One region of the Peribacillus phoenicis genome, then DNA from elsewhere that is predicted to be linked to it. Evidence: riboswitches for the same ligand, from Rfam matches in the RefSeq annotation. Region 1 holds a riboswitch; each other region holds the start of a gene.

Region 1 (7,848 bases):
TTCAAAAACATGTCCATAAATCGCGTAATCGGCCCCTTTGCTGAATGCGGCATTCGCTTCATCCCTGGAATGGATCGAACAGCCAACATTCATCCCTGGAAAAGCTCCTTTTATGACTTCTGCATCTAAACTATGAAAAGCCAATTGCACACCAAATACTTTGTGTACCCAAGCTACATCCACCCGGTCATTAATGATTATCTTAGAAAGCGGAATCTTATTATCATGTAGCAGGGTCACTGCTCGATAAAGTTCCGATGCACTCATATGCTTTTCCCTTAGATAAAAGAAATCAACATGTTCCTGAATGTTTGAAGCGATTTCCACAAACTTTTCAATTGGCTGTTTCCCAGTAGAAATAATATGCAATTCATGTGCACTCATACTAAGGACTCCTAACAAGTAAAGTTACAATCTCATAAAATCAAATAGAAACTAACGGGAATTGAATCGACAGATAATAGCCGGCCAACAACAGGATGATAAAGTACAGAATGAAACCATGGTCCTTTTTTGAAAACCCAAATTCATAATAGAATGTTCGATCCCGTGTGTCTGTAAATCGCTTTGCTTCCATCGCAACCGCGATTCGGTGAGCACGTCTGATGCTTCCGGATAACAACGGGATGGAATAGGCTTTCATTTTAAAATATAACGCTTTTATCCCTTTTCCCCTTTCGAAGCCGCGTACCTTCATCGCGTTTCGGATCGTTTGGAACTCCTCCATCATGATGGGAATCAGCCTTAATGCCGCCATGAAACTATAGGCATATTTCGGTTTAAGCTTAACTTGCTGCATTAACGAATAAAACAAGTTCACTGGTCTCGTCGTTAAGGAAAAAGTTAAACCAAGGATCGCAAAGAACAAAGCTCGAAAGCCTACCAGTAATCCCCTCATGAAACTTTCTTCCGTAATCGATATAAGGCCCCACTCAAACCAAAGCGTCTCACCTTGCCCGAATAATATCATTGCAGAAGAGGTGGATATAAAAATGAAACAAAAGGGAATCGACAAAAGTAAGATGCGCTTTATCGAATGCCCGGTAAAAAACAAAAATAAAAGTAATACGCCAATGGTGATATTCATCATATAATTAAGGTCATGAATGAATAACGCCACGATGCATAACACAATCAGCACACCAAGTTTAAGGCTTGGATTAATTCTATGGAGCCATGTTTCTGCATTTGAAACATTCATCTACATGACACTCCTTTTAACTTTGGTATCCACAAATCCTGATTGCGCAATGTTTTCATCACTAATTACGTTTCCGTCCTTAACCGTCCAGATCCTGGTTGCAAAGTTTTTTGAAATATGATCGTCATGAGTTACCATGATCACTGTTATTCCGCGTCTTCGATATTCTTCAAACCATTCCAGTAATGCAAAGGTATTTTTCGAATCTTGGCCAAAGGTTGGCTCATCCAGGAGAATGATTTTTTTGTTTATTACGATTGAGGCGGCTACGCTTAAGCGACGCTTTTGACCCATTGATAATTGAAACGGATGTTTATCCCGATGTGCCTCCAGGCGGAACACTTTAAGCAATGAGCGGACTCTCTCATCTATTTCTTGTTGCGGCCTTTTATCAATTCTCAATGAATAAGCAATCTCTTCATATACAGTATTTGCAACGAACTGAAACTCAGGATTTTGAAAGACAAACGTCATATGATCCGTTGGATTTTTCACCTTTTTAATGGGTGTTCCCAATAATTCATACTTACCATTCGTTTTTATGAACTGCATCAGTGCATGCAAAAGAGTACTCTTCCCCGCGCCATTTTCCCCCCTGATTACAATCCATTCCCCTGAATGTACCTTCAGCTCTTCAACCTTGATTTTTTCCTCTTTATTCCGAAAACCGCTAAAGCCCTGCACATCCATAAGAGGTGAATCATCTGTAAATGGGTGTTCCCGAACCGGTGCATACTTCTGTATATATTCATCCCAAACACCTGGGAACCAAATTCCATGCTCTTTCATTTCATTTTTATATAGTGAAAGAATGGTGTCTCTTGGACCATTAGCTATGATTTGACCGTCATCGTTAAAAAGCACGATTCGTTCGATGAATTCTAAAACATGGTCAATTTTATGCTCGACGATAATAACCGTTTTGTCTCGTCCGACTTCCTTCAACAATTCCCAGATTTCTTTCGTTCCTTCCGGATCAAGCATGGCGGTTGGTTCATCTAAAAATATCACTTCTGGTTCAAGGGCCAATACTGAAGCGATTGCCAGACGCTGTTTCATCCCGCCTGATAATGTTTCAATACTTGTATGGCCCAGATTCAATCCTACTTTACGGAAATGATTTTGAATCTTCTCTTTCATTTCTTCTTTAGGGACGGAAAGATTCTCAAGGACGAAGGCAATTTCTTCATCGGCAAATGGCATGCAAAACTGACTATCAGGGTCTTGAAAAACATATCCCCATGAAGAAGGGCATTTCAATTTCTCCGTTTTCATCGGTACTTCGATGGAATTTGGAATCAATCCGCTTAACACTTGTAAAAGAGTCGACTTACCACATCCTGATGGTCCCAACAATAGCACTTTTTCTCCTTGATCAAACGATAGTGATAGGTCCTTGAATATCAAAGATTCATCACCGGGAAATTTCATTCTTAACTTTTCAACAGAAACGATTGGTTCCATGGCCCTCAACCTCTACTTTTGATCCAGTTCTGCATAATCTTTATTTGAAACCGGACGCACAAGATTAGTTACACCTGTTGCTTCCAGGACTTTAACTAGATAATAAGCAGCCACACCTGCAAAGAATATGGAACCCAAAAACCTCGCTATCATGAATAACGATAGATTCCAAGTAGAAAGCGCACCTATTTCCCCGTATGCAAAATCCATGATAACTGATGCCAAGCAGGAAGCTATCGCAGCTAAAACGGCCACCGGCATATTGAATTTTTTATATTTGAACGCCATGAACACCAGTTCCGCGAACAAACCTTGTACCACCCCATATAACAGCACGGTCAGCCCCCATGGTGAACCAAGAAAGAATTCCCCGGAAGCTGCAGCTATCTCCGCCAAAAGTGCCACACCCGGTTTCCGTAAAATTAAAAAGGCGACGGGGCCAGCTATAAACCACATTCCATAAATAAGTTGATCCAGATGTAATCCTAACGGTTTAACGGAATAATAAATCGAACCCCAAAGGATATATACGATTCCAAATGCTACCGCAATTACGATCGTGACCAATATGTCCGTTAATTTCAATCCTTTTTTCATTGTTTCATTCCCCTTTATACTTCTAGTGTTTCCTTATGCACAGGCCATGTCTCTAAACGATAAGCCATTTCCCAAAATGAGTATTCATATTGGCTGCTGAGGATAAAATGCTCTTTCATTCTTTCCCTATCTTCGTCTGTCACTTTTTCAGCAATCTCATCAAGCCTCGCAATTTGCTCTTCCACCAAAGTGCGGAACCACTCCCCTCCGTAAGCCGCTATCCATTCTTGATAAATCGGCTCTTCCGGCATGCACCCTTGCAGTCTTTCACCTATTTCATAATACAGCCAGTAACACGGCAAGATAGCTGCAATAACATCCCCTAAATGTCCCGAATATGCCGCACGATACATATGGGAGGTATAAGCATAAGCAGTCGGGGCAGGTTTGAAATTATCCCGTTCTTCTTTTGTGATGCCTAATCTCTCAGAAAAATTCTCATGAAGCTTCAACTCCGCTTCATATGTTCCTTGTGCATGGCCCGCAAGCCTGCTTGTTGTATGTAAATCCGTAGCTTTGACTGCCCCTAAAGCTTGAACTCTAGCAAAATGAGATAAATAATAGGCATCTTGCATGACATAAAAACGGAAACACTCCAATGGCAATGTGCCATCTCCTATTCCTGCAACAAACGGGTGATTAAAACTAGCTTCCCAAATATGATCAGCTTCCTGACGAATTTCCTCTGAAAACTTCATGTCCATTACCTCCAAATTATATTTTTCAAGAAATGTTACGGAAAAAAACCTTTTATCACCCCTTTTTTTGCAAACAAAAAACCACTTTCTTAAACGTAAAGAAAGTGGTTGTACTTGAAATAATACAGAAACGTATTGTTCCAGACCCCACTTCCCTACGCTGGTATAAACCAGATCAGGTTCTAAGGGTCTTAAAGTCATACTTTAATCTCAGCTTCTGCGGTAAAAATCAACTTTCACCTATAAAGCACCCCTAGTGGTACAAATTGTATATTAAATTTCATTTGCCTTTATATTAACACGATAAATCCAATTGTCAAACGTATTAGAAAAAGTTTTCAACTTAATGATTTAGGGTTACTAACCTTTCAATCTTGCATAACCCCCATTTACCCGGCAGTTTAACGGCACTTTAATCAATGGGTTTCGCTACGTAATTCACTCGTGAGTTTGGCCCGTTTACTCGTGAGTTTGGCCGTTTTACTCGTGAATTTAACTGTTTTACTCGTGAGTTTGGCCGTTTTACTCGTGAAATTGATGTTTACATGGGATTTCTGCTGCTTTACTAATGAGTTTAGCTGCTTTAATCGTGAGTTTGGCCGTTTTACTCGTGAATTTAGCTGTTTTACTCGTGAGTTTGGCCTGTTTACTCGTGAATTTAGCTGGTTTACTCGTGAATTCTCCAACTTTACTCGTGAAATCTTTTATTCTCTAAAAATAGCCTATATGGCAGGGAACAGTTGCATGACTGTCCGCTGACATATAGGCCATCTACTAAAGAACAATATTATACATTCGATGTAGCTTTTAGTTTTATATTTTCCTCAAGCTGCAGTTTATCATAGCTGCCATACCTCTCTTTCACAACGAGTAACGCCAAGGCAGCCATTATGCTCGGAACCGTGAAGGCCATGAATGCATTTTGTGGTGAATAGTTAGCAGCGAGCAGTAATCCTATTAATGTTGGGGCAACAATCGCTCCAATTCTACCAAAAGCCAACGCCCAACCTATCCCGGTGGACCTTATCTCCCGCGGATAATACTCGGATATATACGTATTGGCCAAATTCATCGTGCCGACTGTACAGGCCCCTCCAAAAGCGATCAGAATATATAATGCTGCTGCATTTGAGGTCAAACCTAATATGACAAAACAGACCGTACCCATGGCACAGAGGGATAAAAGTACTCTTCTATGGCCTATTTTCCCAACTAAATACCCTCCAATTATCGATCCGCCAATTTGTCCTATTCCCGATATAAGATTGAAAGATAAACTGGATGAAAGGCCGTATCCGGACTGCTGCATGATTTTGGGTAACCATGTATTGAGTCCGTATACCATAAGTAAACAATTAAAGGCAGCTACCCAAAACGCAAATGTGCTAAGAGTGCGCTTATTTTCAAAGAGTTTCTTGACTGGAAAGCCCTTTGCCCTTTCTTGGACTTTGGCAAACTCATAATCGTCCGACTCTTTATAGTCGCCGTCTGGATCAATGCGATTCAGGATTCCAGCAAGCTTTTCTCCTTGTTTTCGAATAACATAATAGGAAAGCGATTCAGGAAATTGCTTCATGAAGAATGGCAGTGCCAGCAAGGGAAGCGCCCCTATCCAATACAAAACCCTCCAACTCATTTGTTCCATCACATACATTCCAATTAAAGAAGCGAGTATGCTTCCGATAGAATAACCGCAGTACATAGCGGTTACAATGAGAACCTTATTCTTTTTGGGTGAGTATTCCGCCATTAGGGAGATGACGTTTGGCATTAATCCTCCCATTCCCAAGGCCGCTATAAATCGCATAACCGAGAAAAAGGCAGGATCCGGGGCAAAACTTGAAAGTAATGTAAAAACACTGAATAGACATATACAGATGGCAAGCACCTTTTTTCTCCCTATTTTATCCGCAAGAGGTGCAAAAATGAGTGCTCCCACCATCATACCGAACAATGAGTAACTTGCAATTCCGCCAGCTTCGACTGGCGTCAAGTTCCATTCCTCCATCATCAAAGGCAAACCTACTCCGTACATGGCTATATCAAATCCATCAAAGGTAATTGCGAACAAACACCACATGAAGACCATTATATGAAAACGGCCAAATCTACTATTACCTACCACTTCCGAAGCATTGACCTCACGCAATATATTCCCTCCTCTTTGCCATATTTCACGCTATAACATGTAATGTCAGTTTCCCTAGTTCACCGTAATCTGCTATTATTTCATCGCTTGCCTGTATCGATACGGCATCTGTAATTCCGCCTACTAAAACAATCATTCCAGCCTGGATGGAAAGTCCTTCCCGGTTAATCATTTTTACAAGCTCCACAATCGAATGAATCGGGTGATCGAGCACAGCTTCACCGCGACCCCTCTTTTGCATTTCACCATTTTGATAAAGCGTAACTTCTGCTTGAGCCCAGTCCGTGTGATACGGTGAAAAGGCTTGATTGCTAAGCAGGATTTTGGCTGAGGATGCGTTATCCGCTACTACATCTGTAAGTGTAAAAGAAAAGTTTTTATAACGGCTGTCAATAACTTCAAGAGCAAGAAATACACATTCTACAGCCGGCCAGACATCTTTCGCCGTTATATTTGCACCTTTCAATTCGTCCTTGAACAAAAAAGCAAATTCAGGTTCCACTCTCGGATGAATGAGTTCCCCAACTTTTAATACTGGTTTAGTTAGTTCCATGTCAGATGTCAACCTGCCATAGATTGCTTCCTCTACCCCTACTTGCTGTTGTTTGGCTTTGCTCGTCAAGCCCATCTTCCATCCGATCAATCTGTTATCACCAGTAAGTGTCTCATTAATGCTCAACTTCTGAATTTCATACGCTTGATTTACTGTTAGTTCAGGATTGTATAATGTAAGCTTATCCATTTCACGACCATTTTTTTGCGATTCGGCTACCCGTTTTGCCAGTTGATCTAGTTTCATCTTAAAGTCCCTTCTTTCTGAAATGCTATTTGCTCAGCTACTTCAATTATGGTATCTTCCTGACCACCAACCACTTTTTGTCGACCAAGCTCCATCAAAATATCCCGGGCGTCAACTCCATACTTTTTCGCCGCTTTATTTGCATGCAATAAAAAGCTGGAGTACACGCCACTATAACCCATGATTAAACTAGAGTCCGTTATTTCCTGGGGCTTGGGCATGATTGTATTTCCAACTTCCTCCGAAAGATCAAGCATTTTATATAAGTCAATTTCGGTACGGATACCCATCCTATCCAGAACGGCAACAAGCACTTCCGTCTGGGTATTACCAGCACCTGCACCAAGACAGCGGATGCTGCCATCGATTCTATTCGCCCCTTCTTCAATTGCCATAAGTGAATTTGCCATAGCGAGCGATAAGTTATTGTGAGCATGAAAACCAATATCAATTTTAAGCTTTGATCGTAGTAAACGGATCCGCGCCTTCACATCTTGGGGCAAAAAAGAACCGGCCGAATCAACAACATACACAGCATCCGCTCCATAGGATTCCATTAAAACGGCTTGCTCAAGTAGTTTTTCCGGTGATGCCATGTGAGACATCATTAAAAACCCGATTGCTTCCATACCGAGATGTTTCGCTGCTTCCAGATGTTGCTTTGAGACGTCCGCTTCCGTTACATGGGTTGCAATCCGCGCCATTTTCGCCCCAACGTGAGCGGCTTCTCTTAATTGGTCGATTGTCCCTATACCAGGGATTAAAAGTACTGAAATAACCGATTGGCCAGCAGCTTCAACAGCGGCTTTCACCAATTCAATATCATTCACTTTTGAAAAACCATATTGTAAGGATGATCCGCCCAGTCCATCTCCATGCGACACTTCAATATAAGGGACACCTGCAGCACTAAGTTTCCCAGTCATGTTCTTTACTTGAT
Region 2 (7,848 bases), 2.3 Mb from region 1:
TGGCCCGATTGGAAGCACTCCAGTGAAATATTATATTCATCTTGGATGAACTGATATTGACGATCCAGAATATCTAGTAATTCCTGATCCTGGATATGCTGACGCAAAAGAGTATACGTATTTAAAGTACCAATTGTTCCCGACAACACTTCATGTACATCGAATACTTCGTGACCACCGTGATTCATTTGTGGGGGAATGGCACCCGTTTGCATGTTCTGGTGTACTTGACCTTGTTGATATTGGTTTTGCATTGTATTTCCCTCCTCGTTTTATCAATGATGCGAACAAGTTTAGTATGTTGAACCCCAACTGGATTATTCAATCTAAACTCTTCCAAGAAGACCAATCAGCTGCTGCATCATGTTTTCTGTATAAAAAAAACGTGGCGTTTTAAACTATAAACACTTTATATGTTTGGGAGGATTTCCAATGACACATCAATGCTTCTATTGTAGTGATGACACGGAAGAAAAAAAATCCATGTCGTAACGTTTCAAGTTACTGACACGGATAGAAATGAAATGCTCTGTGATGAATGTTATCAAGAATGGCTACAAGGAATAAAAGGTTAAGCATTAAAAGCCCTCTAACATTTCCCAAACATCTTTGATGCATACTTGGAAGAATTCAGGGTAACTTAAATGCGTTAAATAGTGAATTTCAAGGAGGATGGTTATGGGAATTTTAAGCGGAAATCCGAAAGAAGAGCCTATGCATTACGGAGAGGTATTCGGAACATGGGCATTTCTTACAACCACAAAAGGACTGATTGCCTGTCATCAAACTATGCTTAATCATACTGGCGACAAGGACCTGCATAAATTACTTGTTGAAGTGATCAATCAAGGGAAACAGGAACATGACCAACTTGAATCATTATTAAAAGAAAATAACGTAGGACTGCCTCCGTCACCACCTGAAAGACCTAAAGCTAATTTGGAGGATATTCCAGTCGGGGCACGTCTTCAAGATCCTGAAATCTCTGCTTCAGTATCAATCGATATTAATGCAGGATTAGTTGCTTGCAGCCAAATCATGGGTCAATGCATCCGAGAAGATATTGCACAGATGTTCGCACAATTCCATACGAATAAAGCTGCATTGGGTGTTGACTTCCTAAGATTGAATAAGGAAAAAGGCTGGCTTGTCCCTCCTCCTCTTCATATTAATAAAACAAGTATGTAAATATAATGAAATATCCCCTAATCATGTTGACATCGTGATTGGATGCCCAACATGATTAAGGGATTAATTCCGATAATGAAAGGACGATTAAGGAATCACTACCATTGCAGACTTTCGATTAAGTGGCACTTTGTGCATTGTTGACTATAATCAGTTTTTACAAATTCATGATTACAATTCTCGCGAAAAATGTTCAGCTCCCTTTTCAGCTGTTCCAATTGAGTTTCCAACTGTTTCATTTCAACTTTTATTTGGATTACCCGATTCATCGAATTCTCCCTCTCGTCGGAATCATAGATAGATTTCCCCGTCCGTTTTCCTAAATTCATTCGCTTTTTCTTTAAGACCTTCATCGATTACCGACTCAAAACCCAGACCCTTTTCCTTCGCCAAATCACGAATGTCCTGAGAAATCCTCATACTGCAGAATTTGGGTCCGCACATTGAACAGAAATGGGCTGTTTTGGCACCCTCTGCCGGAAGTGTTTCATCGTGATATTCAACTGCCCTTTCAGGATCGAGGGAAAGATTGAATTGATCTCTCCAACGAAATTCGAATCTTGCCTTCGAAAGGGCATCATCCCGTTTCCGTGCCTGGGGATGGCCTTTTGCAAGATCAGCTGCGTGGGCTGCAATTTTATAAGTAATGACCCCTACACGAACATCCTCTTTATTCGGAAGTCCCAAATGCTCTTTCGGTGTCACATAACAAAGCATGGCCGTTCCAAACCATCCAATCATGGCAGCACCAATCGCAGAAGTGATATGATCGTATCCAGGAGCTATATCCGTTGTCAATGGTCCCAGGGTATAGAATGGAGCTTCTTGACAGACTTCCAGCTGCTTATCCATATTTTCTTTAATCAAATGCATCGGTACGTGACCGGGTCCCTCCACCATGACTTGAACATCGTGCTTCCAAGCAATCTTCGTCAGTTCCCCAAGTGTTTCCAATTCAGCAAATTGAGCCTCATCGTTTGCATCTGCAATGGAGCCAGGACGGAGGCCGTCACCTAATGAGAAAGAGACATCATACGCCTTCATGATTTCACAAATCTCTTCAAAGTGAGTATAGAGAAAACTTTCTTGGTGATGGGCCAAGCACCATTGTGCCATGATGGAGCCCCCCCGGGAAACGATTCCCGTAACTCGCTTTGCTGTCATGGGAATGTATCGCAAAAGCACACCGGCGTGTATGGTGAAGTAATCGACACCTTGCTCAGCCTGCTCGATTAATGTATCCCGGAAAACTTCCCAATTTAAATCTTCCGCGACTCCATTCACTTTTTCCAATGCTTGATATATCGGAACCGTCCCAACTGGCACAGGTGAATTCCTGATAATCCATTCCCGGGTCGTGTGAATATTCTTTCCGGTGGAAAGATCCATTATGTTGTCTGCACCCCAACGTGTAGCCCAAGTCATTTTCTCCACTTCAGCTTCGATCGATGAACTAACAGCGGAATTTCCAATATTCGCATTTATTTTCACATGAAAATTACGTCCGATGATCATGGGCTCACTTTCAGGATGGTTAATATTTGCCGGTATGATCGCCCTCCCGCTAGCTACCTCTTCTCTTACAAACTCAGGGGCTACATTTTCCCTGATCGAGATGAACTCCATTTCCGGAGTTATGATACCTTTTCGGGCATAATGGAGCTGGGTTACGTTTTGCCCATTCGCTGCACGCAATGGTTTTCTTTTCAATCCCGGAAAAACTTCTGCTTTGGTTCGTGACTCTTTTTTATACCCGTTATCTTCGGGCTTTATTTCACGCCCTTCATACTCTTCAACATCTTCCCTTTCCAGAACCCAGCTGCGTCTAATCGGGGCAAGACCTTTATGAATATCAATGGGATATTCTGAATCCGTATAAAAACCGCTTGTGTCATATACTCGTAAAGGCGGATTCTCCTCTTCGCCGAATGACCCTGTAGTCGGACTTAGCTTAATTTCACGCATGGGTACCCTAATATCGGGTCTAGATCCCTCAACATACACTTTTTTACTCCCGGCAAAACTGGACATAATTGAAACGTTCATGTCATTTACTGAATTACTCATCATGATTTCATTTCTCCTTTTTAAGTTCATTTAAAAAGGACAAAATCCAATCCATTTCGCACGAAAAAGCCAGATCTCATATTTAAGACCTGGCTAACGTTAGTATGGCTACAGAAATGACCAATTGAAATGTCATTGTTTAGTAGATTCTAACTTCCCCACGCTGGTATGAACCAGATCAGGTCCTGAGGGTTAAGAAGCTTAAGCGCTTCTCTCTCAGCCCAACTTATATTGGACACCCCTAGTCTGAATAATTTAATTGATTACAGGATTACTATATCTCACCCTTTTCATTCTGTAAATAATTTGAAAGACCTAATATTTTCATTACAACTCTCAAAAATTTGTTATTTGAAGGAGAGCCGTCAATTAATTCCCCAGGCCCTCAAGGATAGGGTAGAGCTCCTCTAAATGCTTGATTTCATAGGTTGGAATCACTTCATTCCGTTCCTTATCATGGCGATTTATCCAAACCGACTTTATGCCTACCCGTGATGCTCCAAGGATATCCGTCATTAAATTATCGCCGACCATCAATACTTCATCTTTATCAAGCTCCATGATTTCCAAAGCATGCTCAAAAATGGAGGCATCCGGTTTACCTCTTCCAAATGCGCCTGATATCACGATTTGGTCGAAATAAGGAACCAGTTCAGGCGTAATTTCAAGTTTGGTATTTTGCAGCTCAGGAGATCCGTTCGTAAGCAATAGCAATTTATACTTCCCTTTTAATTCATCCAGAACACGGAATGTTTCTTCATAGATAAATGGCTTTTTGCGTCTCTCGGCAGGGAAACGTTCTGCCAGTTTAAGCCCAAATTCCGGGTCATCGATCCCTAATGCCAATAACCCTCTCGTCCACGCTTCTTTCCGATAAGCCGGTGCAATCCCGGCCATCTTCCTGAATTCATCATGATCATCCTGGAAATTTCCCCATAGCCCCTCAAATGGGTTGATTCCGATCATTTGTGTGAATGCATATGTATCGTAAGAAGAGTAAAGCTCACGCGCTTCCTTTCGCACAGCTTCTTCAAACTCGTCGACATTCAGATCATATTTCTCCTTGGCTACTTCACATGTGGCCACAAAAGCCTCTTTTACACTTTTCTGATCCCATAGTAATGTATCATCTAAATCAAAAAAAACTGCCTTCAGCAAAATGTCCACCCCTCTTTCCCTATTATTGAATTCGTAAAAATTACACTATTACAATAATAAACCACAACCAATAAAAAAAGAATAACTATTCGGAAAATGACTTACCTTTTCTAGTGGGAAACCCTTATCCACTTATCATCTTTCAAATACATACAGCTTTCCATTACTGGCAATCTTGAATTTCGGACCGGTGAACCCCCGTCGGATCAGCTCTTTCCTCATATATACCATGAGGGCGGCATGACTCACGATCAGAACATCCCTTTCCCCCTTTACAAAGACTTCATCCAATACTTTATTGATCCTTCGCTCTGCGATCTTAATTTCCGCCCTTGTCTGCTTGTTGAACACCGAGCAGCAGCGAATCCAGATGGCCCAAAGGATGAATGGCAGCTTTACCCTTCCTTTAAGAGGCGGGGAAGGTATTTCCCGCAGCTCCTCCATCCGGTGAACCGTACCTGGATAGATATGTTCCGCTGTCTTGACAGCTCTCGACATATCACTGCAATAACATTCCTGCCATTCCTCCACGCCAAATAAAGTCGTTCCATAAATAATATCCGCTGCATCATAGTCCTCAAACCATTGCTTCATATCATCCGCCGTCACAGATCTCCCTGTAGGAAATTCATGTGCCACCTTAAAATGCCGTACCAAACCAATTTTCATATCTTCTCCTTTTTTATCTTTTAAAATATACGTTTCTTTTTCTTGTAAAAAGCCCTTATCAATATATTACCCTATGTAAAACTATAAAAAAAAGTATGTTGAAACCATTAAACCCTTACTGAACTCTCCTTGACACTGTGTATATGTTTAAAAATTCTTAAAGATCCAGCGTTTAATTATGATAGCATCGAAAAAGGAGAACGCATTTCGCATTCTCCCAGACCTGTAGATTAATTTTGCCTAGAGTTTTTTTGAAGGTTTGTAAAATTCGAACCTTCCCTCCAGGCACTCGCTTTCCGCGGGCGCTCTTTGCGCCTTCTGGGTCTCCCTTGGACACGCTTTTCCCGCATGTGTCCCGCACACCCGCTCCGTTCAATTTTGTTGAGGACCCCTTTTCTCCATAAATTGAGGGAAAGCATCTCGCCTTCTCCATTTATCGTTTAATCCATGAATTGCAGTTCTGTTATCGTACATCTTTTCCTGAATTTATATTTTCCGCTCAAATCACTGAATTGATAATCATTGAGAGATTTCCCCAGTTGTTCCCTCAGCTTATCCACAGTGATGGATTCCTCAACTGCCTCTTTCCAATTTTCATTTCCGATCAACTCATCGAACGGAATGGTAGTCAGGACTTCATCATATATCTGGATGCTTTGATCGATGCCGAAGCTGCCATAGATACTGCCATTTTCATCAGCAAAGATATGATCCGATTCCAATTCCTCCACCAATACTTTCAGATATTCCTTTGACTTAACAGGCTTGATGGCAATCTCTGCTTCCGCCTTTACAGGTCCCAATCTCTTATCGACGATCTCTATCGTCAATTTAACGTGAACGGGCGGATACCCAAACCCTTCACAAAGTTCTGTTGCCGAATTATATACCATCTGTACGTCCTCCTTTTGAAACTATCATTATATAATATAAATAGTACATTTCATTACCAAAAACCCTTATTCAAGTTCACTTGCATCGTATTTTTATAGCAACTCTTTTTTCAATTCATGCGCTCCTTCAACACTGAAGGGTCAATCGTCATATTTCGGGATTCGCTGATACGAAAGCCACGAATCCTGATAATTATCATTCATATTTCATACCTCATTTATACGTTAATCGATAATACACCATTAACTTTGATCTATTTATGAACTCAACTAAAAAATCCAATGCAGCTCAGGGCATTGGACTTTTATAAGCTTTACATTATGGCTTTAGCACCACTTTAATACATTCATCTTCGTGATCGTTAAAGATTTGATAAGCCTCACTCGCTTTTTCTAGAGGGACTTTATGGGATATGATTTCCGTGGGGTCGAACTCTCCAGCCGTGATCTTATCAAAAAGCTTGGGCATGTAGTGAATGACCGGTGCTTGTCCCATTTTCAAATTAATGTTCCGCTCAAATAAATTGCCTAATGGGAACATATTATATTTGGATCCGTATACGCCAGTCAGTTGGATCGTGCCGAATTTACGTACGGCGTTAAGTGCAATCTCGATCGCACTTAACGTTCCACCCTGAAGTTTCAGCTTTTGCTCAATCGCCTCTATCGTTGATTTCTTGCCATCCATTCCCACACAATCTATGACCACATCTGCCCCGCCTGAAGTGATTTCCTTAATGTAGCTGCCCATATCGTTATATTCATCGAAGTTATACGCCTCAACCTTATTCATCTGTTTAGCCTTATTGAGTCTATAAGGAAGATTGTCGATGGCAATGACCCTTTTTGCTCCTTTCATCCAAGCGAACTTCTGAGCCATCAAGCCAATCGGCCCACAGCCCAATACCGCTACCGTATCATCTTTCTTGACGCCAGCGTTCTCTACACTCCAATATGCGGTTGGCAGCACATCGGACATGAACAAAAGCGCCTCATCTTCAAGTTCACATGACTCTGGGATGACAAACGGCATGAAGTTTCCATATGGTACCCTTAAATATTCTGCCTGCCCGCCTGGATAGTTCCCATATCGCTCCGTAAAACCAAAGTACCCGCCTGTATCCACCGCTTCATTGGGGTTGGAATTATCACATTGACTCTCCATATCATGTTCACAATAATAACAGTGCCCACAAGAAATGTTGAAAGGCAGGACAACCCTGTCCCCTTTTTTCACTTTTGTTACTTCCGGACCCACTTCTTCGACGATGCCCATCGGTTCATGACCAATGACATAATCTTTATGCGTCGGCAAAGCACCCTGATATATATGGAGGTCGGACCCGCAAATAGCCGTTGAAGTCACTCGGACGATGATATCATCCTTTTGCTGAAGTTTCGGATCTTCAACTTGTTTTACCTGTATATCTTTTGCTCCTTGAAAAGTTACAGCCTTCATATTAAACCTCCTAAAATATTCTTAATACATTTGATATACCCGTCAAAAAAGGCTACTAAGCCTATGAACATCTAATTTCCCCAAGAATCTCTTCATTATGCTGCACCTGGATGACAAAAAAAGCCCCGGAAACCGGGACTCACCTATGAAACCATTTATTTAGGAACATTATTATTGTGCTTATACTCACTTAGTACCTCGTTGAATACATCGGGATAATTCGTAAACAGCCCCGTTGCACCCCATTCAAGAGCCTTTTTCATATCCGCTCTTTCATTTACTGTATATGGATGGAATTGGAGGTCATGGTCGCGAACCATCTTCACATATTGTCCGTCTACCTTATTGAAGTTCGGGCCAACGCCAATTGCATATTCCTTAATGGACTCCAATTCTTCATTGGAAATGGTTGCT
Region 3 (7,848 bases), 840 kb from region 1:
TATAAACCCTTGAACCGGCACAGCATACCTGACCTTGGTTAAACATGACTCCATTCAAAGCTCCAGGGATGGCTTTTGAGAAATCAGCATCAGGCAGGATGATGTTTGGCGATTTCCCTCCAAGTTCCAATGTGACCCGTTTCAATGAATATGAAGCGGAGCGCATGATCAATTTTCCAACTTCGGTCGAACCGGTAAATGCAATTTTATTTACTTGCGGATGGTCGACAAGTGCTTGTCCGGCGGTTTCACCAAAACCGGGAACGATATTGACGACCCCATCAGGGAAACCGGCTTCAGCCAATAATTCAGCCAGGTAAAGAGCGGAAAGCGGTGTTTGCTCAGCAGGCTTTAATATGACCGTGCAACCTGTAGCGAGTGCCGCTCCCAGTTTCCACATCGCCATAAGAAGCGGAAAGTTCCATGGGATGATTTGGCCGACAACACCAACAGCCTCGTGTTTTGTGTAGTTAAAATAATTTCCGCTTACCGGAATGGTCTGCCCGACAATCTTGGTGGACCAGCCAGCAAAATATCTCATATGTTCTATCGCTAAAGGAATGTCGGCATTGGTCGTTTCATTGATTGGTTTCCCATTATCCAACGTTTCCAATTGAGCTAGTTCAGTTTTATTTTCTTCCATTAAATCGGCTAGTTTATACATAAGTCTACTGCGTGCAGCTGCGCTCATCCTTGACCAAGGACCTTCATCGAATGCTTTGCGTGCAGCTTTGACGGCTAAGTCGATATCTTCTTTATCAGCTTCATAAACATCGGCAAGTTTTTGTCCTGTAGCAGGATTAGGAGTGGAGAAGGTTTTTTTTGAAGCACTTTCTACAAACTGGCCATTAATATAGAGCTTTTTTGGTCCTGTTAAAAATTTTTGCAGCTTTCCACTTACTTCTAACGTTAGATTTGTCATTAATTACCCTCCTGAATAAAATGGTTATCTTGGGCAAAACATGATGACTTATTGTTAACGCTATGATCTATGCCAATTTTTATGATAAATGAAAAAAAGGGAATATTCAATCTATAACATTCGACAGAATATCCAAGGTTTCTTCATCATTTTAAAAATGAAGTATTTTTTTGTCATGACATGTGTATTTACTATAGCAAAAATGAAAGTTAATAGTTAAAATGAATAAGGATAAAATAACAAGAAGGTCTAAAGTTCTTCAGGAGGAATATATGGGAAATGATGCGAAAATGATATCGCAGCGTAAGTTACTTGGTGTTGCGGGTCTTGGATGGATGTTCGATGCACTTGATGTCGGTATGCTTTCTTTCATTATAGTAGCTTTAAGACAGGACTGGAACTTAACCAGTGAGCAGGTTGGCTGGATTGGGAGCATAAACTCCATAGGAATGGCTGTTGGAGCCGTATTCTTTGGTGCGATGGCCGACAGGGTCGGACGGAAGAATGTCTTTATCATTACATTATTATTGTTTTCAATCGCAAGTGGCCTGTCTGCAGCAGTCAGTACACTCAGCTTGTTCTTGATATTGCGATTTTTGATTGGAATGGGGCTTGGAGGAGAACTTCCGGTTGCATCGACATTGGTCTCTGAAAGTGTTGAAGCGAGTAAAAGGGGGAGGGTCGTCGTCCTTCTTGAAAGTTTTTGGGCGGTTGGCTGGATTTTGGCGGCACTCATATCCTATTTCATCATACCGGCTTATGGTTGGCGGGTTGCATTGTTATTGAGCGCCGTACCCGCTTTATATGCGCTGTACCTGCGCTTGAAACTGCCGGATTCACCGAAGTATACGGAACTTGAAAAAAAGCAGAGGCCATCTGTATTAAGCAATATGAAAAGTGTCTGGAAAAAGGAATACTCCCGTCAGACCCTTGTGTTGTGGGTTCTATGGTTTTGCGTGGTCTTTTCTTATTATGGGATGTTTTTATGGCTGCCAAGTGTGATGGTCCTAAAAGGGTTCAGCATGATTCAAAGCTTTGAATATGTATTGATCATGACGCTTGCACAGCTTCCGGGTTATTTTTCAGCTGCATGGCTGATAGAGAAGTTGGGACGTAAATTCGTTTTGATCACATACTTAATTGGAACGGCAGTCAGTGCCTTTTTCTTTGGATCGGCAGAGGGGCTGGCACTGCTGATAGTTTCCGGAATGTTCCTATCTTTCTTCAACCTAGGGGCATGGGGTGCGCTTTATGCGTATACTCCTGAGCAGTATCCAACAGCAGTTCGCGGTACAGGTGCTGGTTTAGCCGCAGGGATCGGCCGGATCGGCGGTGTCCTGGGACCGTTGCTTGTAGGGTATTTAGTTGCGGCAGGCACCCCGATTTCATCGATTTTCACCATTTTTACAATTGCTATTTTAGTGGGGGCAGTTGCCGTAGCTTTTGGGAAGGAAACAAAGAATACCGTTTTGACATAAACAAAAGGATGGGGACTGTAATCAGTCCCCATCCTTTTGTTATTTAAAGTTTTTTATGATTTTTAAAAGGGATTCGGAGGCAGTCTTTGGACTTTCTGCATTCATGATGGCCGATACGACTGCGGTACCGGACAGCCCGCTAGCAGAAAGGGCGGAAATGTTATCGGCCGTGATACCCCCGATGGCTACGGCGGGAATTGATACGCTGCGGCAAATTTCCTCCAGATCCCCAATTGCCATTAAGGTTGCATCTTGTTTGGTCTTTGTTGGGAAAACGGAACCGACTCCGATATAATCTGCTCCATTTCGTTCGGCTTCTAGAGCCTCTTCAAGAGTGGAGACAGATACACCGACAATCATATCTTCAGGAACCATTTTTTTGACGACAGGCAATGGAAGGTCATCTTGCCCAATATGAATTCCATCCGCTGCAACAGCAAGTGCTATATCCACCCGGTCATTGATGATAAGGGGAATGGACAGCTTGTTCAATAACTGTTTTAATGCAGAAGCTTTATTATAAAAGGAGAGGGAGGAATTGTTTTTCTCTCTAAGCTGTACGATCGAGACACCTCCTGAAACAGATTCTGCAATGATTTTGGTCAATTCTTCTATTCCTATGGACTCTTCCGTAACTAAATACAGGCTTAAATCAATTTGGGACTTCTTCATTCATTTTCACCTCATGCATCCAGATTTCCTTATCCATTCTTGATATTGCATCGATTAATCGCACACGAAACGTTCCTGTTCCTTCATCCTTTTGAAGGTTTTTGGCAGCTAGTTCCCCTGAAATGCTCATGGTTGAGATACCGGCAATCGCCGCAGAATAGAAATCATCGGTGACTCCGGAAAAAGTGCCGATAAGAGCAGTGGACATACAACCGGTACCTGTAACATTAGTTAATAGGAGGTTCCCGTTATCGATGATGGACGTACGTTTTCCATCGCTGACAGCATCCTTCGCTCCGCTGACCACGACGATGCAATTCAATTTATTTGCCGCTCGAGCAGCCAGCTCTGCATTGCTGACCGCAAGCTCCTCCGAATCCACCCCGCGAGTAACGGTATCCCCACCAATCAATGAAAGGATCTCACTTGCATTGCCGCGAATGATTTGGAAAGTAACCTTACTTAGAAGCTCTTTCACTTGCTCTGTTCGATAGGCGGTGGCACCAACTCCCACCGGGTCCAAAATGACCGGGATATCCAGGTCATTTGCCGTCTTACCGGCAATCTCCATTGCTTCCAAGGCTTTATCATCGATCGTACCGAAATTCAGAGACCAATGCATCCGCTAATTTGACCATATCCGCCACTTCTCTTGGGCTCGATGTCATCACTGGTGAACCACCGATGGCAAGGGTGGCATTTGCACAGTCGTTGACCGTAACAAAGTTGGTGATTTGGTGAACGAGTGGTTTTCTTTCTTTTACCTTCACGAATAAATCGGCTGCGGAAACCTTCATATTAAGTCACTCCGTTCTTTTTTTGAATATGAATGAAAATGATGGACAGGTCCATGACCTTTACCGATTGAAAAACTATTGCGTATCGCTTCAGAAATATAAGTCTTGGCCTGTTCAATCGACTCTTGCAATGGCAGTCCATTAGCCAGGTTTGATGTAATGGCGGATGATAGGGTACAGCCCGTACCATGAGTGTTTTTTGTATGTATGCGCTCTCCCTTGATCCAGTGGAAGTCAGTTCCATCATAAAAAAGATCATTTGGATTTCCCGCTGCATGGCCCCCTTTAAGTAAAACGGCTTTGGGGCCCATTTCTTGTATTGAAATGCATGCCCTGTAGAAATCTTGTTTCGTCCGAATCGACAAGCCAGTAAGCACTTCCGCTTCCGGTACATTTGGTGTTACAAGTGTTGCAAGCGGAAGCAAATCCATTTTTAAGGCGGAGACAGCCTTTTCGTCGAGCAAGTGGTGGCCGCTTTTGGAAATCATGACAGGGTCAAGGATAACGATGGCAGGCATGAAGGTTTTAAGGGACGCAGCGACTGTTTCCACGATTTCTTTTGATCCAAGCATGCCTATTTTTACTGCATCGACAGGAATATCTTCAAAGATAGCTGCAATTTGGTCCGATATGATAGCTGTTTCAATTGGCTGTACTGAACGGACTTCCATTGTGTTTTGTGCGGTAACGGCTGTTATGGCAGACATTCCAAAGACCCCATGTGCAGAAAATGTTTTTAAATCCGCTTGTATTCCAGCACCGCCCCCTGAATCAGAACCGGCGATGGTTAATGCTGTTTTCATAAAAAAACCCCTTCATATAATTATTTTTTAGAAGTATTTTAAGTAATATGAAAGCTAAAATCGCTCCTGCGAATGAACTGAGCATAAAAGCCGGTAAAAAACCAAAAAGAGCAGCTTTTTCTCCCAATAGGAGAATGGCAAGTGGATAACAGGCCAGGGAACCGAGAATGCCGGTCCCGATCACTTCACCTAAACAAGCGAATTTTAAGCTTTGTGTTTTTCGATAAAGGATGGCAGCCAAAAGTGCACCGATCATGCTGCCGGGAAAGGCGAATATTGAACCGGTACCAGACATGTTTCTAATGATGGAAACTAAGGAAGCTTGTGTCACAGCATAAGCAGGCCCCAATAGAACGGCCGTGAGGACATTTGCCAGATGCTGAATAGGAAAGACCTTTGCAAATCCTGCAGGGATGAAAATAAATGAACTGGTCAGCGTCGTTATAGCCGTGATCATGGCAGTCAACGTCAGTTTCTTGATGGGATTCATCATCATGTCTGCGACCTACAGCGGCCAATCCTGCTCATTTTGAACCATATCCCAGAATAAATATTCATATCGGGAAGTAACCAAAAAGTGCTTTTCTAATCTAAGAAGTTCCTTTTCTGGCATGCCTTCCGTCAATTCTTCCAACAATGCGATCAGCCACTTGTGTGCTTCCCCGAATTCAGGTGATGAATAGGACCTTATCCAATCTGCGTAGCGATTGTTTTCCAATGCTGCTCCATTTTGTTCTTTTAGTAGCAAACCGATTTCATAATAATCCCAAGCGCAGGGCAGGAGACAGGCGATCAAGTCTGCCAAAGTCCCATGCTGAGCTGCATTTAGCATGTAACCTGTATAGGCTAGAGTGGTGGGAGTAGGTTCTGTTTCTTCCAATTCCTTGGCACTGATCCCGAATTCGGAAGCATATTGCCGATGGGTATCCATTTCCACTTGAAGGGTTTCATTTAAAATGCTCGCAAACTTTGCCATGGTTTCGATGTTATGAGCTTTGATGACACCTAAAGCAAAGAGCTTGGAATAATCCATGAGATAGATATAGTCCTGCTTCAGGTAATAGGCAAATTTCTTTTCAGGAAGCGTGCCGTTTCCAATTGCCTGGACAAAGGGATGTGAATGGTTCCTTTTCCAAATCTCTTTTGCCCGTGCATGAAGTCTATAACTGAATGTTTCTGTTTTAATATTCTCCATTGTTCATCCTCCTTTAGAATGGTTCCCGTTGATAATGAAAAACCCCGTTCCTGAATACGGAACGGGGTAGATGGATATAGTCTGTAAATGGACGATATCATCCACTTCCCTCCGCCGGTATGAGCCGGTTCAGGTTCAAAGGGTCCGGAACTATTTCCATCTCAGTCTTAAAAAAGACTCCCCTAGTGGTGTGAATTGTATGTAATTACTGACATCATATCAGAAAGACAAGAAAATGCAACCCGTATTTGAAGAGAGAGCACATTATGTCCAGGAAAAAAGGGAGAACCAGGTAATTGACTTTTGATGATTATTAGGATAGAATCATTTCTACATCATTTATATATCGAATTCTTATCCAGAGAGGTGGAGGGACTTGGCCCAAAGAAACCTCGGCAGCGGACCCGTTTTGGGAACTGTGCTAAATCCAACAAGCATATGCTTGGAAGATAAGAAGAGCCGTACGGACACTGTCAGCCTCTTCTTGAATTAGAAGGGGCTTTTATTTTTGGAAATAACGTTTAGTGACATAATAGAAAAGGTATATATAATTTGGTGAAAATCAAACAAGTTGATAAAGTTAGCTAACTAGAAGCAGGCTCTAGGATGACTAGGAAAGGAGCCATTTACATGGCAGAATTATTTAAGAGGATTGAACAGAGGAAGGCAAAGCTCATTGAAGAGCTATTGGCCAATGGAGTATACAAAACCTCTGATGAAAGGCACCTTTATGATGCCCCATTAAAAGTGCTCGAAGATGAATATAGGATAGTTATAAATAGACCTAATAACGAGTCACCTTCTGAATGGATGACATAGTAAGCGATGGACTATATTTTGGGTTCCTGGATAAGGTATATGATGTAAGCATTCACAGTCTACACTAGTGGATGCTTTTTTGGGTTTAATAGAAAATGACATAAAATATACATAATTAAAGAATAAAGTAGGTGTTTTGTCACATTTGACCTATAAAATAACACATTTTATTTCTGGAAAATAGTTGATTTTAACTAGTAGTTTCATTATGATGAAAGTGTAAAAAAATTGAATAAATGGGAGGTGGCATATAATGCCTTGCCGTAAGGTAACTATAGAAAGAATTGAAGAAAAGAGACAGGAAATGTTCAAATTAGCAGCAAGTTACGGCTTAACAAGTCTGCTAACTGTTCAAGCCAGTCAAGAATTGGATACACTATTAAATGCGTTAGCAAGTAAAAGAGAGTCTGAATATTTTTCCCTCCAAAAAGCATATCGTTATTTTTAAATTAGCCAATTCGACCTGTATTAATTTGAAAAAGCTACTGCTCAAGGCAATAGCTCTAAAGAATTATATTAAATATCGACACGTTTACCGAGAATGATCAAATCCCGCTCAATGCCATCCAGCTCGGCAACTTGAGGTAAATGTGCCCATTCTTCAAACCCGAATTTGGAAAAAAGCTTAAGGCTCGGTATATTGTGGGCGAAAATGAAACCCAATATAGTCTTAATACCTAATTTTGGACTCAATTCAATTGCCTTTTGAATCGAAATTTGTCCGATTCCTTTTCCCCGGAAATAATCATCAATATAAATGCTGATTTCGGCAGTGAAATTATATGCCGGTCGGCCATAGAAGGATTGAAAGCTCATCCATCCAGCAGTTTTCCCTTCTATAGTAATGATATATAGCGGTCTACTTTCTGAATGATGTTCCTCAAACCATTTAACCCTCGATTGAACGGATACAGGCTCCGTATCCGCCGTGACCATTCTTGAAGCAATTGTCGAATTATATATTTCAACAATTCTGGGTAGATCAGATAGTTCTGCCTCTCTAAACTCTATGTGCTCTTCCATGATTTAAACTCCTAACTATCATTTATTCAATCTCCAGAATGAAGGGTAATCCCGTTTTTTGTTTAAGGGACGGTAAATGACACTCAATCCATTGAAAGTTTTTTATTATCATACACTCTTTACTCTTTATCTGACAATT
Region 4 (7,848 bases), 1.7 Mb from region 1:
ATCACTGGAATATTGATCGATTTCTTAATTAACTTGGCCGTCCCTCCCCTGCTGATTATGGCATCCGCTCCGTTTTCCGCTTCCAATTTTGCAAGTTCAACACCATTTTCCAAGTCGCCTATGGAATACCCTATTTCTATGTCTGGATAAAGAGGCACACACGCTTTTATAATTGGAATCATTGATTCATACGGTGCAATGATATGTACTTTCATACACATAACCTACTTTCTTTTATATCCGAACCCTATTCACCAATTGGTCATATACCCTTTGTATGGCAGGGATTTAAAGAGCCCTTACTGAGAATTCATTATACCATTATTCGCTTTTCACTTCCTAAAAGGAACTGCTTCGCTATCGAGTTAATACTGCTTCCTCAAACGAATAACAAAAATGCTTCATTCCATGATAAACTATGTCATATAAAAATGTACGAAATGTGCAGCTGCATTTTGTACTGCGGTTTTCCTTTTTCAAAAGAAAAGAAAGCCCTTTCATAAACATACATACTAGGAGGGATCATGATGAACACTCGAAGGAATATTTATTTTTTCCATGCACCGAATGCAGAGATGCTTAGCAAGGTTGAATACCTGTCAGACTTGGCGAAGCAACATTCGTATGAAGTCATCCAGGATTTCACAAAAGCAAACATCATCGTAAGCATCGGTGATGACGGCACATTCCTGCAGGCAGCCCGTAAAACCGGGTTCAGGGATGACTGTTTATATGCGGGCATTTCCACCACAGGTAATTTGAATATGTATTGCGATTTCCACTTGGAAGATACGGATAAAATGATCGATGCCATGACTAGAGAGCAAATTGAGGTGCGTAAATATCCAACCATCGATATCCAATTGGATGATCAGCCCTCCTTTTATGCCCTTAATGAACTCAGTATCCGGTCTTCCATCACCAAAACGTTCATCATGGATATTTTCATTGATCGACTCCATTTTGAAACTTTTCGCGGGGACGGAATCATTATTGCGACTCCGACAGGAAGCACCGCCTATAATAAATCGGTCAATGGGGCCGTTGTCGATCCCCTTCTCCCTTGCTTTCAAGTGAGCGAGCTTGCTTCCATCAATAATAATACCTATCGGACCTTAGGTTCCTCATTCATTCTAAGCGGTGATAAGACGTTGACCATCCACCTTGAACAAAACGGACCAAGCTATCCGATCATCGGAATGGACAATGAAGCCTTAAGCATCAATCATGTCGAACAGGTAAAGGTCCGGTTAAGCGGTAAAGTCATCAAGACCGTTAAGCTAAAAGACAATTCCTTTTGGGAAAAGGTTAAAAGGACCTTCCTTTGAACGAACTAAAAAGGTACCGGAGATGATAGCCGGTACCTTTATATATGATAAAAATCTTTCGTATTTTGATAAAGGGTTTCATAAACATTTTCAATCGGCAACCCTTTAATCGAAGCCATTTGACGCACACTGTCATGCATCATGCCGGGATGGGTCCATTTCCCTTCGAAAACCCCTTCAAACGGCCATGGGCCATCCGTTTCAATCATCATCAGATTAAGTGGGTATGCCGAAACTAGATCCTGTATTTCCCTCTCATAACAAACATCAGGTGTAATCGAAATGCGGTAGCCCTTTTCGGCCATTCTTTCGACTGTCCGGATATCGCCTTTAAACCAATGAAAGTGCGCCTTTGTGATTTGATGCTTATCCAAAAGGTCGCAAACGATAGGTGCATCTTCGTGGACGGCATGAAGGATAACCGGCTTTTCCACCTCTTTAGCAAAAGCCAGGAACTTCTCCAGTATCACTATATACGCTGAGTTATCAATATCAGGATTTTCCTGCCTTAAGTAATAGGGCAGTCCAACCTCACCTATGGCAACCATATCTTGACGATGTTCCCGCATCCAGTTCAATAATTCGTTCACTTCTTCATCACTCGGGAGGGGCTGCTCTGGATGAAAGCCAAAGGCAGGCTTAATTCGGGAATCTTTCAGTGAAAGCTGATAATTGTTAATCGAAGAAGCCAAATTCATGGAAACAGTCAGCAAGGATTGCAAATGAACCTTTTCCATGCCAGTCAGAATCTGCTTCCGCTTAACAACATCATATTTATCCAAATGGATATGGCTGTCGATGATTCTCAAAATTTAATAGCCTCCTTACTTAAGTAGAAAGAGTTGGCATTAATGCTGCATATAACTCTCTTTTCAAATGAAAAAATTCATCACTAAGAAGCTGTTCTTCACTTCTTGGCCTTGGAAATGGAACATTCACTTCTTTGATGACAGCAGCCGGTTTTGCTGATAACACATAAATTCTATCGGATAGGAAAACCGCTTCATCTATGCTATGCGTAACAAAAAGCACCGACCTCCGATTTTCTTCCCAAACCGACAACAGCCATTTTTGCATTTTCAATCTTGTCAGTTCATCCAAGGCAGAAAAGGGTTCGTCCAGGCACATCAAGTCCTGTGGACTTAAGATACTCCGGATGAATGCGGCCCTTTGCTTCATGCCTCCTGATAATTCATGCGGATATGCTTTCTCATACTCTTCTAATCCAGCTTTCATCAAAAGGGCTTTTGCCTTTTCTTTATCTTTGATCCCAGCAAGTTCACTTCCAAGCAAAACATTTTCCAATACCGTTCTCCAAGGTAAAAGGGAAGGCTGCTGCGGCATATAGCTGATATGGCCCTTTAAACCATTTATCTTTTTACCATCCAGTGAAATGATGCCATGATCCGGCTTCAAAATACCGCCGATCAAGTGGAACAATGTACTTTTACCACTGCCCGATGGCCCAAGGATCGTGACAAATTCCCCATCACCCACATGAAAATTCATATTCTCCAATATATTCTGTTTACCATCGAAAGAATAGGAGACATCTTTAATTTCCAGCTTCATCCTTGCCGCCCTCCTTTCTCTTCCAAGAAACTAAGTATTTCTCCAGGAAGGTGATGATTCCAAAAAAGATCAGGCTCATTCCCATGATGATGAAAATGGCAACAAACACCCGGTCTGTCCTGAACGCAGAAGACGCGAGCGTCATATAAACACCAATTCCCGATTTTGCCCCGAGCCACTCTGAAATAACCGCACCCATTACACTATAGGTGGCCGAAATTTTCAGGCCGGAGAAAATGAACGGGATTGAGTGGGGAAATTCCAGCTTCCAAAATAACTGGTTCTTTCCCGCTCCCATCATCTTGAAATAATGCTTAAGTTCGTATGGTGTCTGGCGAAAACCGTCCAATGATGCAACCGCAACCGGAAAAAAACATACAAGCGAAATCACGATTAACTTAGGCAGCATGCCAAAGCCAAACCAGATCACCAAAAGCGGGGCCAAAACTATGATAGGTATATTTTGTGATAGTATGAGCAGAGGATAAACTGCGTCCTTCACACCTGGAAATAGATGTAAGGTTGCAGCAACCAATAAGCCGATGCAGCTTCCAATAAAAAAGCCCGACAACGCAAGCTCGGTTGTGGATATAAGGTGTCCGTAAAGATTGCGCGACGACTCAATTCCTTCAATGAAAATGGCCGATGGAGCGGGAAGCAGCCATTCTTCAACCTTCAATAAGATTGTCACTGACTCCCAAACTATCAGCAACAATAATAAAAGAAAGAAGGGAGCCCCCTTCTTCCAAATTCCCCTTCCGATCATGCCCGATATTTCTCCGTTAACGTATCCATCGTAATCCCGCTTGGCTGATATAATATTTTCACTTGCGAAATGACATTCGGCGATCCTATTTCAATCATTCTTACATTCATTTTTTCTATCACGGCAAAAAGTTCGGAAAGCTCGCCCTCCATTGTCGTTTCAAGCGGGTGAACCTCATACTTGACACCTGATTCTTCAATGATCTTGATTGCTTCATCGACCATAGGGATGACATTTTCCCCTTTAGGGATAATTTGTATACTAATTAATGAATTGGCCATTGTATTTCCTCCTATTTTGGTAAAAATTCATTGGTAAATGCCTTTTCAGGATCGAAATCACCTTCAAGAAGCTTGTTTTCAGTCATCCAATCACTGTAATTCTTCCAGATTTCCAGTTTTTGTTCACCCCAACGCGGAGCATCATCCTGATACTTGGCTGCAAGCCACTCCTGGCTTTTCTTAACTAGTTTTGCATCAAGATCCGGCGCAGACTTAATTAACATGTCTGCTGCATCAGCAGGATTCTTAATCGCAAACTGGTACCCTTTCGATGCTGCATGAACGAATGCTTTAACAGTTTCGGGATCTTCTTTTATCATCTTTTCATTTGTAGTCAAAACAGGCGTATAGTAATCAAGCTTATCTGAGTATTCGGTTAAGTAAACCATATTAAGCTTTTCATTTCGCAACTCAGCCTCAATGCCTGTCCATCCATAATAAATCCAAGCAAAATCTATATCCCTTTTAACCGAAGTGAAAAAATCCATGTCTCCTGTATTGACTATATCCACTTCATTTACATCCGCATTTTCTTTTTTCATTAGTGAATCAATAATGGCCTTTTCAACCGGAGACCCCCAGCCACCATACGTTTTCCCTTCAAAATCCTTGGGAGTTTTAATGTTCTTTGCCTCAGGGGAAGCGAATCCAGAGGTATTATGCTGGATGACGGCAGCAACCGAAACAATCGGCACGCCCTGCACGCGGGCCTGCGTTATGCCCTCCTGGTAGCTCACGCCAAATTCAGATTTTCCTGAAGCGACAAGCTTATCCGCTCCAGCTTCACCTGGCATGATAATTTCCACATCAAGACCTTGGTCTTTAAAATAACCTTTTTCCTTGGCTACATACAATCCTGTATGGTTTGTATTCGGTGTCCAATCAAGCACGACCGATACCTTTTTTAATTCTTCATTTTTAGATGCTTCTTCTTTTTCATTAGTTCCGCCTGCACCGCATCCAGCCAAAAGGAACAACGAAGTTAACAGTGGTAAGAATTTATTCAAGTCATTATCCTCCTACACATCTTATAAGATCCATATGCCGGAACCATAATGGGGCTCCAGGTTCTATTCAAATACTGGATAAAAAAGCAAAAAACGCCCGAAGATGAATTCGGACGTTAACATACAAAACAGAAAATCAGTAATAATATGTTCCCTCCGCTGGCATCATCCAGATCAGGTTCAAAGAGTCAGCATCTAAAGGATGCAATCTCAGCCAGCAGTACTGGCCCCCCTACATTTCTCGCACATATGAACTTTTCTCTCTCATTATATCAATTCATAGGGAAAAAGGAATACTAATTTGCTTCTTCTCACTAATTGGAAAGGTATTCCTGGCACTTTAGGATTTCTTGCAAAACATCTTTTGGAACGAAAATCATTGAAAGCAAAATAATTCTGCCTCTTTCCTTTCTAATCATTCTTGGCTGCAACGGTGGCGGACACTTATCAAATAGTCATTTCTTTGCAAGCATTCATATAATGAGCATTACCTGTAGACATTTTTGTTTACCGGTTTTATTAAACCCTTAATTTCATAAGCAAAAGGTGGATATGATCATGATAAAGATTAATCACAAATGGTTAGATGTCAGTCAAATCCAACCAGGTACAGCATCTGCCAAATCACTTGAAACTCTTCAATGCTTGGCGGAAGATTCTAACGTTTTTGAATACCGGAACTTTGGGGATTTTAATTTCGAGATACAGCTGAGGAACCGAGTCATAGAGGCAGCTATTGCGTTGGATAAAAGTGGTCCGGAATTTTCCACACTTGAGGAATCTCAATCCAATCAAAAATATTGGCACCTTTCAAAGGATGGCACCTTTACCCTTCAGCCAGGGATTCTCCCTCATGCTGCGCTTGTTGACATTTTCATGAATGGAAGGCTTTATGCATTCGAATGCGGGACAGCAATAGTCGTCACTTTTTTAAAGGCGATTTTGGATTTAATCGGCCCCAGGAATTTCGACTATCTTTTTTCAGACCTATTTTTATATGACTTTCGCCCTCCAAGGAATATGGCTCTTATCATTCACCAAGGACGGGATTATTTACCAGGGGATTGCGTTTACTTCATAAACCCTGATCATGACGAGACAACTCCTGAATGGCAAGGTGAAAATGCCATATTATTAGGGAGAAACCTCTTTTATGGCCACGGGATCGGGATTACCACTGCACAGGGAATCATCAATGAATTAAATAGCAATAGAAAGCCGTACGCCACCATATCAGCATTCTTGACAACACATATCATTTTCCTGGATAGTTCCTTCTATAGACAATTTCAACTAAATATCCCCCGAGCAAAGCCCGATCACTGTCCTGTCAGCCTTTCCAATTGTATTGTTTCTGAAATAGGTTCGAAGATATACCTTTCATGACCTTTTTGTTTTATATGCATAAAAAAATGCTTGGGGAGAGATCTCCCAAGCATTTTTTCTTTTCACGCACCAATATTCCCTTTGCCTTTGAACCTGCGGGCACTTGCCTGACCCCATTTCGTTATGGATAGTGTATAAACAGCCAAGGCTGACCATATGAACAAAAAGGCTAAAAGATGTGCTTTCGTGAAACTTTCATGATAGACGAATACCCCGATCAATAAAGATAAGGTCGGAGCGATATACTGAAAAATGCCAAGCATCGATAACGGGATCTTCTCCGCCCCTTTTGCAAAATATAAAAGAGGCAATGCCGTGGCAATCCCGCCGCCCACCAACAGCAAGCTTGTGCTTCCATCTGTAAAGAACTGCATTTCTGATCGGTTCATCAAGTAGATCAGGTAACCAAGGGCCAGAGGCGTTACCATCATCGTTTCGAGCGTCAGCCCGATCGCCGATTCGGCCTTGATCATTTTTTTTGCCAGACCGTATAATCCAAAGGTCATGGCCAAAACAAGAGAGATCCACGGGATCGTGCCGAAATGAATGCCAAGGATCAAGACTCCGATTCCTGCAAGCAGGAATGAAATGATTTGGGCCCCGCTCAATTTTTCTTTTAGGACTATCACGCCCAATAGTACACTGACAAGCGGATTGATATAATATCCAAGGCTCGTGTCGAGGATCCGTCCTGAGTTAACGGCCCAGATGAACACTCCCCAATTAGCTGTAACAAGCAGTGACGCCGTTAGTAATGCCGTAAAGAGTTTCGGATTTCCCATTATGTTTTTGACATAATCAAGAAACGCTTGCCATTTTTTCATGAACATCAATAAAACCAGCATGAACACGAAAGACCATAATACCCTCTGAGCTAAAATTTCTATTGCACCGACTCCCTGAAGGAACTTCCAGTAAATCGGCACAACTCCCCACATCATGTAAGAAAGGGCTGCATAAATCGCCCCTTCTTTTTGTTCATCCACTTTCATAACAAGCCTTCTTTCCATTTACATCCTTTATCTAACTCCAACTAACAATTTTGTATTTCCATTTCTTTTTTTGCAACTGTTAATTTTTATCATACATGATTTTGTCATCGATGACCGTCATGACCGCCTCGGCTTTCAGGAGATCATCCGGTGCAACAGCAAAGACATCCAGATTAAACACGGTAAAATCGGCATCGTACCCTTTATTGATCATACCACGGCGTTTTTCCTGGCCGATTGCTGCAGCACTCCCTTTGGTATACAGTGCGAAAGCCTCGTATACGGAAAGCCTTTCAGACAAACCATACACGGTACGGTCCTCACTGTTGATTTTCATCCTTGTGACAGCTGCATGAATGCCCAAAATCGGATTTAATGGTTCAATGGGTGCATCCGACCCTCCCGCACAAATGATGCCCAAATTCAAATAGGTTTTCCAGGCATAGGAGGATTCCAATAGATCGGCTGGTACCTTTTCTTCCACCCACGGAAAATCGGACGGGACGAAACCCGGTT

Evidence for each region. A riboswitch is a leader RNA that binds a small molecule or an ion and turns the genes downstream of it on or off. The one in region 1 is predicted to bind thiamine pyrophosphate.
Region 2: linked by a shared signal. The riboswitch ahead of thiC (phosphomethylpyrimidine synthase ThiC) and the one ahead of tenA (thiaminase II) in region 1 are both predicted to bind thiamine pyrophosphate.
Region 3: linked by a shared signal. The riboswitch ahead of tenA (thiaminase II) and the one ahead of tenA (thiaminase II) in region 1 are both predicted to bind thiamine pyrophosphate.
Region 4: linked by a shared signal. The riboswitch ahead of ABC374_RS18045 (ABC transporter substrate-binding protein) and the one ahead of tenA (thiaminase II) in region 1 are both predicted to bind thiamine pyrophosphate.

The regions. Positions count from the first base shown of each region.
Region 1 is NZ_JBDFMF010000001.1:1,968,151-1,975,998, reverse strand. Features, by position in the region: gene ABC374_RS09540 (DUF561 domain-containing protein) at 1-384, opposite strand, end outside; gene ABC374_RS09535 (energy-coupling factor transporter transmembrane component T family protein) at 425-1,201, opposite strand; gene ABC374_RS09530 (ABC transporter ATP-binding protein) at 1,202-2,665, opposite strand; gene ABC374_RS09525 (ECF transporter S component) at 2,678-3,262, opposite strand; gene tenA (thiaminase II) at 3,277-3,960, opposite strand; TPP riboswitch at 4,096-4,225, opposite strand; gene ABC374_RS09515 (MFS transporter) at 4,748-6,109, opposite strand; gene ABC374_RS09510 (2-keto-4-pentenoate hydratase) at 6,135-6,908, opposite strand; gene dmpG (4-hydroxy-2-oxovalerate aldolase) at 6,905-7,848, opposite strand, start outside.
Region 2 is NZ_JBDFMF010000001.1:4,278,982-4,286,829, forward strand. Features, by position in the region: gene ABC374_RS20985 (spore coat protein) at 1-254, opposite strand, end outside; gene ABC374_RS20990 (DUF3231 family protein) at 679-1,188, shown strand; gene thiC (phosphomethylpyrimidine synthase ThiC) at 1,480-3,258, opposite strand; TPP riboswitch at 3,394-3,508, opposite strand; gene ABC374_RS21000 (HAD family hydrolase) at 3,625-4,413, opposite strand; gene ABC374_RS21005 (histidine phosphatase family protein) at 4,549-5,082, opposite strand; gene ABC374_RS21010 (hypothetical protein) at 5,523-5,975, opposite strand; gene ABC374_RS21015 (zinc-dependent alcohol dehydrogenase) at 6,295-7,434, opposite strand; gene ABC374_RS21020 (glycerophosphodiester phosphodiesterase) at 7,590-7,848, opposite strand, start outside.
Region 3 is NZ_JBDFMF010000001.1:1,132,252-1,140,099, forward strand. Features, by position in the region: gene ABC374_RS05445 (aldehyde dehydrogenase family protein) at 1-922, opposite strand, end outside; gene ABC374_RS05450 (MFS transporter) at 1,195-2,400, shown strand; gene thiE (thiamine phosphate synthase) at 2,440-3,072, opposite strand; gene thiM (hydroxyethylthiazole kinase) at 3,053-3,694, opposite strand; gene ABC374_RS05465 (hydroxyethylthiazole kinase) at 3,660-3,869, opposite strand; gene thiD (bifunctional hydroxymethylpyrimidine kinase/phosphomethylpyrimidine kinase) at 3,866-4,672, opposite strand; gene thiW (energy coupling factor transporter S component ThiW) at 4,641-5,162, opposite strand; gene tenA (thiaminase II) at 5,178-5,867, opposite strand; TPP riboswitch at 5,957-6,061, opposite strand; SAM riboswitch class I at 6,219-6,323, shown strand; gene ABC374_RS05485 (Fur-regulated basic protein FbpA) at 6,498-6,686, shown strand; gene ABC374_RS05490 (aspartyl-phosphate phosphatase Spo0E family protein) at 6,940-7,134, shown strand; gene ABC374_RS05495 (GNAT family N-acetyltransferase) at 7,203-7,709, opposite strand.
Region 4 is NZ_JBDFMF010000001.1:3,675,303-3,683,150, forward strand. Features, by position in the region: gene ABC374_RS18015 (PrpR N-terminal domain-containing protein) at 1-215, opposite strand, end outside; gene ABC374_RS18020 (NAD kinase) at 528-1,328, shown strand; gene ABC374_RS18025 (TatD family hydrolase) at 1,367-2,137, opposite strand; gene ABC374_RS18030 (ABC transporter ATP-binding protein) at 2,157-2,900, opposite strand; gene ABC374_RS18035 (ABC transporter permease) at 2,884-3,666, opposite strand; gene ABC374_RS18040 (thiamine-binding protein) at 3,663-3,947, opposite strand; gene ABC374_RS18045 (ABC transporter substrate-binding protein) at 3,959-4,954, opposite strand; TPP riboswitch at 5,089-5,198, opposite strand; gene ABC374_RS18050 (protein-glutamine gamma-glutamyltransferase) at 5,513-6,340, shown strand; gene rarD (EamA family transporter RarD) at 6,403-7,332, opposite strand; gene ABC374_RS18060 (amidohydrolase) at 7,412-7,848, opposite strand, start outside.